2 regions of the Mesorhizobium sp. WSM4807 genome follow, and region 1 is predicted to be linked to the other one. Evidence: predicted binding sites of a transcription regulator. Region 1 holds the regulator's gene; the other holds the start of a gene.
What was found. Region 1 encodes LexA, which represses DNA repair genes until DNA is damaged. Its sites were predicted from a motif close to TGTTCNNNNTGTGTTCNG; they were not measured.
Positions count from the first base shown of each region.

Region 2: dinB (DNA polymerase IV) is a predicted target of LexA. The motif match lies at 1,301-1,318, and genes of this name have one in related genera.

Region 1 covers NZ_JBVVQY010000024.1:18,731-22,116, reverse strand. Annotated here, with positions in the region: gene moaC (cyclic pyranopterin monophosphate synthase MoaC) at 1-429, shown strand, start outside; gene AC0L3N_RS25365 (molybdopterin molybdotransferase MoeA) at 432-1,637, shown strand; gene lexA (transcriptional repressor LexA) at 1,742-2,479, shown strand; gene AC0L3N_RS25355 (ComEC/Rec2 family competence protein) at 2,473-3,386, opposite strand, start outside.
Region 2 covers NZ_JBVVQY010000058.1:9,675-13,060, forward strand. Annotated here, with positions in the region: gene dinB (DNA polymerase IV) at 2-1,243, opposite strand; gene AC0L3N_RS32650 (GNAT family N-acetyltransferase) at 1,619-2,077, opposite strand; gene AC0L3N_RS32655 (hypothetical protein) at 2,202-2,570, opposite strand; gene AC0L3N_RS32660 (hypothetical protein) at 2,895-3,083, shown strand; gene AC0L3N_RS32665 (XRE family transcriptional regulator) at 3,134-3,386, opposite strand, start outside.

The DNA.
Region 1 (3,386 bases):
GCGGAGACGACGCGCACGGCAATCGCCGAAGGTCTTGTCTCGATGCGGCCCGAAACGCTGAAGATGATTCTCGACGGCGATGCCAAGAAGGGCGACGTGCTGGGCACGGCGCGCATCGCCGGCATCATGGCGGCCAAGAGGACGCATGAGCTGATCCCGCTCTGCCATCCGCTGCTGTTGACCAAGGTATCCATTGACATCGAACCGGACGCGACGCTGCCAGGCCTGAAGGTCACGGCGCTGGCCCGCGTCACCGGTAAGACCGGCGTCGAGATGGAAGCGCTGACCGCCGTCTCGGTCGCCTGCCTGACCATCTATGACATGGCCAAGGCGGTCGACCGCGCCATGGTGATCTCGGGCATCAGGCTGGCGGAAAAGACCGGCGGCAAATCCGGCGACTACAAGGCGGATGCCAAGGGGGCAGGCTAATAATGGCACTGCTTCCGGTCGCCGAGGCGCTCGAGCGCCTGCTTGAGGATGCTGCGCCCTTGCAGGCTGAAAGCGTCGCCCTGATGGACGCCGCCGACCGCGTGCTGGCGGCGCCGCTCCTGGCGCTCCGCACCCAGCCGCCGTTCAACGCGTCCGCCATGGACGGCTATGCCGTGCGGGCCGAGGATGTCGCGTCCGTGCCCGCAAGACTTTCGGTGATCGGCATGGCGCCGGCCGGACGCGGCTTTGCCGGAACAGTCGGCCCGGCGCAGGCCGTGCGCATCTTCACCGGCGCGCCGCTTCCTGCAGGCGCGGACACCATCGTCATCCAGGAGAATGTCCGCGACCTCGGCGGCGGCAGCATCGAAGTGACCGCGTCGACGGTTGAAGGCCGCAACATCCGCCGCCTCGGGCTCGATTTCTCGAAGGGCGACGTCCTGCTGGAGAAAGGCCGCCCGCTTGATCCGGCGGCATTGTCGCTGGCGGCGTCGGCCAACCACCCGCAGGTCAGCGTGGTGAAACGGCCGTTGGTCGCCATCATCGCCACCGGCGACGAATTGCTGCCGCCGGGCAGCGACCTTGGCCCCGACCAGATCATCTCGTCCAATGCCTATGGCGTCGCCGCCGCGGCCCGCTCGGTCGGCGCCAGCGCGCTCGATCTCGGCATCGCCCCCGACCGCAAGGAGGCGATCGCCACGCTGGTGAAACAAGCGGTCGACGCAGGCGCCGACGTCATCGTCACGCTGGGCGGCGCCTCGGTCGGCGACCATGACCTGGTCCATGACGTGCTGACCGGTGAAGGCATGACGCTCGATTTCTGGAAAATCGCCATGCGGCCCGGCAAGCCGCTGATGTTCGGGCGGCTGGGTGACATCCGCTGCATCGGCCTGCCTGGCAATCCGGTGGCGAGCCTGGTCTGCACGCAGCTCTTTCTGACGCCGCTGCTTGCGCGGCTCGGCGGCCGCGCCTTCCGGCAGGACATGCGTCAGGCGCGGCTCGGCGCCGCCATGCCGGCCAACGATCTCAGGCAGGACTATGTACGCGCCGTGGTGAGCGAAGAAGCCGGCACGCTGCTGGCGACCCCGTTCGGCATCCAGGATTCCTCGATGCTCAAAATGCTGGCCGACGCCAACGGGCTGATCGTGCGCGAGCCGTTCGCTCCCCCAGCCGCGACGGGCGCCGCGTGCAGCGTGCTGATGCTACGCTGAACAAAACGTCAACACATTCATTAAATTTTAAACGGTTGCGGAACACAACTGGAACAGATAGTGTTTGTTCTGGGTTTGTTTTTCTGATTCTGTTGGGGGTCGCGATGCTGACACGCAAACAACATGAACTGCTGATGTTCATCCACGAGCGGCTGAAGGAAAGCGGCATTCCGCCCTCGTTCGACGAGATGAAGGAAGCGCTCGACCTCGCCTCGAAGTCGGGGATCCATCGGCTGATCACTGCACTGGAGGAGCGCGGTTTCATTCGCCGCCTGCCCAACCGCGCCCGCGCGCTGGAGGTGCTGCGCCTGCCCGATTCGATCGCGCCCGGCCTCAATGCGGCGCGCAAATTCTCGCCAAGCGTCATTCAGGGCAGCCTTGGGCAGGGCAGCCTCGGACGACAGATCAAGCCGGCGCCTTCGCGCATGCCCGCGGCCGGCAATGACGACGACGTCGTTGCCACCATCTCCATACCGGTGATGGGCCGCATCGCTGCCGGTGTGCCGATCGATGCCATCCAGCACCAAACGCATTCGATCTCGGTACCACCGGACATGATCACCGGCGGCACGCACTACGCGCTGGAGGTCAAGGGTGATTCGATGATCGAGGCCGGCATTTTCGACGGCGACACGGTCATCATCCGCAACGCCGACACCGCCCAGCCTGGCGAGATCATCGTCGCCTTGGTCGACGACGAGGAAGCGACGCTGAAGCGGTTCCGCCGCAAAGGTGCCTCGATCGCACTGGAAGCCGCCAATCCGGCCTACGAGACGCGCATCTTCGGGCCGGACCGGGTCAAGGTGCAAGGCAAGCTCGTCGGACTGATCCGGCGTTACTGAACGGCAGGCTTTTTGGGTTTCTCGGCCCTGCGGTATGGCGGCAGGCCCCTCGCCTCGCGCGAAAATCTCCGCTGCTCATGCCAAGGCCTATAGGGCTGTCTGACGGCAAAACGGATTTCTGCGCGCGTCGTCGCAGATAGCGGATCGAAAAAGACGGCGGCACTGCCCATGCGAGCGAGCTGCCGTTTGGTGACGACGAGAACCAGCGGATTGCGGCAGGGATTATAATAGGCTGTGGCATCATCGATGACGATCAAATCCGCAAAGGCACAGGCTGGCCGTGCGGTTTTGCGGTCGTCGGCGAGCGCGATGATCGCGCCGGACTGGTGCCGGGCGAGGCACAGGCCGGCAGTGCAGTAGAAGGGCGCTCCCGGCGGCAGGTCGGCCGGGTCGACGATGTCGAACCGCACGTCTCCTTTTTCGAATGTCTCCGGCTCGACAATGGTCGCTGAAACCAGCGCATGTTTCCAGTTGTCGGTGATGAATTCGTTCGAGCGCACCCGGTTGACGGCAAGTTCGCCGCCGCCGATCGGCAGCGCCACCAGATGCGCATCTTCCGAAATCAGCACGTCGGGAGTGCGCGTCTCGGAAATCGTCAGCAGGCCGGCGAGCGCAAAGGGAAGTGCCGCAAGCCGCAACCATGTCGTTGCCATCGTGGCGATGACCAGGGCGGCCGTCACCAGCAGAACCGACTGCAACGAGATCAGCCCGACGGCATCGACCGGCGACCGCTCGGAGATCCATCCCGATATTGCAATCATGGCCGTCAGCCCCTTGCCCATCATGTATAGGAAAGGGCCGTCGAGGCCGAACGGCATTGCCAAGGCGCTAACGACGGCCAGGAACATGACGACCGTGACGATCGGCATGACGGCCAGATTGGCGAACAGGCTGAGCGGCGAGACGC
Region 2 (3,386 bases), on a different contig from region 1:
CTCACAATTCCTTTTCGGCCAGTTCGCGAAACGCGTCGGGAACCGAGCGCGACTGGCCGAGCGCGACCGAGGCATAGCCGACCGCCTCCCAGCCGAAGCGGTCGCGGATCTTGTCGATGGCGCGGTCGGCCGTCCAGCGCGCCGCACCCTTGCTGGTGCCGGGGCGGCGCCGGTCGTCGTCGAGGTCGAGCGGCAGTTCCAGCTGCAGGCCCGGTTGCTGTTCCAGATGCGAGACGGCGATCGCCAGCAGCGAGATGGTCTTTTCGTGCGGATGATCGACAAGCACCTTGCGCACCAGCGCCTCGGCGATCTCGGCCAGCGTGGCGGTTGCCGAAATCGGCTGGTCGAGCGTGATCGAGCGCGTCACCGAGCGCAGATCGGCAAAGCGAACGCGAACCGTCACGGTGCGCCCCGGCCGGGACTTCGCCCGCAGCCGGGTGGCGACCCTGTCGGCCAGATGCAGCAGCGCCGGCACGAAGATTTTTGCCTCGGCCGGTTTCCTGCCGAGTGCCGATTGTGCGCCGGCCGATCGCGCCCGGCGCTGCGTCTCGAGCTTGCGCGGATCGCGGTTCCACGCCAGCGCGTTGAGCTTTTCGCCCGCCGCCGGCCCGAGCAGGCGCTCCAGCGACCAGCCAGGCGTCTTCGCCAGTTCGCCGATGGTGCGCACACCGATGCCGGCCAGCCGCTCCCTGGTGACCGGGCCGACGCCCCACATCAGTTCGACCGGCAGATCGTGCAGGAACTCCAACTCGTAGCGTGGATCGACGACCACCAGCCCGTCGGGCTTGGCCACTTGCGAGGCGATCTTGGCCAGGTGCTTGGTGCGTGCCACGCCGACCGAGATCGGCAGGCCGAGCTCCGCCCGCACGCGGCGGCGGATGGTTGTGGCGATCTCGGCCGGCGGACCGAACAGATGGGTGCAGCCGGCGACGTCGGCGAAGGCCTCGTCGATGGAGATCCGCTCGACCATCGGCGTGAAATCGCCAAGCACTTTGATGGCCGCGTCGCCGAGCCGCTGATAATCCTTGAAATGGCCGCCGACGAAAATCAGCCCGGGGCAGAGTTCCCGGGCGCGCCGCCCCGGCATGCCGCCACGCACGCCAAAGGCCTTGGCCTCGTAGGAAGCGGCCAGCACCACACCGCCGCCGACGGCGATCGGCTTGCCGCGCAGGGCCGGGTCGAGCAACTGTTCGACCGAGGCATAGAAGGCATCCAGATCCGCGTGGAGGATGTTGGCTTCCATCCGGCCCGTTCGCCCGCGGCGGTTCGAACGCCGCATGTCTTGAGGGGTGGTTTCGTTTGGAACATAATGAGAACATGCGGGTGGATTGTCAAGCGGCGTGGAGGGCAGGTGGAGGGCAATCGCTTCAGGTTTGCGCTGCCCCTCATCGCCCTGCCGGGCACTTCTCCCCGTATAGGGACGGGGAGAAGGACAGCCTTCGCAAAGGGTTTCGCCAATCTCCGGCGTTGCAGTTCGCCAATCTCCGGCGTTGCAGAATGGGTGCCGAGGTTGCGGACAGCCCCCTTCGCCCCGTCACTATACGGGGAGAAGGTGCCGGCAGGCGGATGAGGGGCAGCGCCGACTTCAAGCGATTGGCCTGACGGCAGGTGCCGCGATCTACAGCGCCATCTTGTAGCCGAGATGGCTGGCGGTGAAACCGAGGCGATCGTAGAAAGCGTGCGCCTCCCGTCGGCTCTTGTCGGTCGTGAGCTGAACGAAGCTGCAGTTGCGCGAACGGCACGCTTCAATCGCCCATTCGATCATCCGCTTGCCGACGCCGCGAGACCGCCATTGCCGCGCGACGCGAACGCCTTCGATCTGCCCGCGCCAGGCGCCTTTCCTCGATATGCCTGGAATGAAGCTGAGCTGCAGGGTTCCGACCACCTGTCCGGCTTCCACGGCCACAGCCAGCAGCTGGTTGGGATCGGCATCGATCGCGCTGAAGGCATCGAGGTAGGACGGCACTAGCGGCGTCGACGGGTCCTCCCGACCAGCACCGAGCGCATCGTCGGCAGGCAGTGCGACAATTGCCGGCAGATCGTGCGCTTGCGCGCGACGGAATTTGATCTCGCTCATCGAGTGGACATACGGTGTGGATTTGGTGACGGCAAGTGCGGTCCAGCTATGCGCGACAGGCGCGTCGCCGTGCGGGCGACCGGCCGCCAGGCATTCGCGGCTGATGGCGTCGGCGACGTCCGGCTTACGCCGCCTGCCGTGCCCAGAGGCGGTGGCCGTAGCGGCGGAAGAAGCGCGCCAGAAGCCGCTGCTGCCTGGCGCGGGCGAGATCGGCGCCGCGCCTTTCCTGGCGCCAGCGCGGCATGTTGCGGAACAGCGCAATGAAGCGGGCGGTGTCCTCGAGCGCCTCCTCGGCCGACTGCGCCGGGCGGATCGCCGCCAGGAACAAGGCCTCGCCGTGCTTCAGCCGGTCAACAATCGTTTTGCGCTGATCATGGCCCAGGCGGGCCTTGCCTATGCCGTCGAGGCGGACGGCGGCGAAGGCCGCCAGCATGGCCGGGCTGTCGCCAGTATAGCCGCAATCGCGGGCGAACTGGGCGGAGAGGGCGTCCATCTTCGTCTCCTTGATTGGCGGCCGCGACGGAGGCCCGGCCCTGCCGCCTATCTGATCGTCCGCGGCGGCGTTATCAGTCGATCCGATATATAAGCATAACTCAAAAATTGACACAAGTTAAACTTTTGCACGGTGTGAGCGGAACTGACTCGACTCTTCGGGAAAAACCCCTAATGTTGTGAACAAAACAGGAACTGAGGCACTAGGGACGATGGCATTGCCGGGCAAGGAAGCGACGATCGCGAGGTCGTCTCGATCGCGGTCGAGTGTATCGATTGCGGCCGCAACAGATGGTGGAAGCCGGCGGAGCTGAAGCGCTTCGGGGTGACCGCGCAGACGCCGCTGGCGGCGCTTTCGGGGCGCCTTCGCTGCTCGGCCTGCCGCGCCGACGGGCTGCCGGGCGCGGCGATCTCGATCCAGGCGGCGTTCATCGACGAGCAGCAGCAGCGCCGCGCCGAAGCGCGGATGCTTGGCGAGCGCGAGATTCCGCTGGAGAGATCCAGGCGGGCTTGATGGAAGAAACGCCATCTCCCCCGCAAGGGGGGATAGTGCCTGCCGCCGCCCTAGTACCCCAGCAGTTCCTTGAGCGGGATGACGCGCCAGACGTGCTTGATCGCATAGCGGTTGAAGGTCAGCGTCTTCGGCGGATTGTACTGCTCGACGACCAGCTCGGCGGCGGTGCGCTTAACCAGTTTTTTGATGAAAGCCTTGCCGTTGCGCTCGTGTTCCTCGGGGAACATCTCGATCACCACGTGGTCGCCGGGCACGGCGTCGCGGCCGCCGCAATAGAGCATCTCGCCGGGCTCGTAGCGCGGC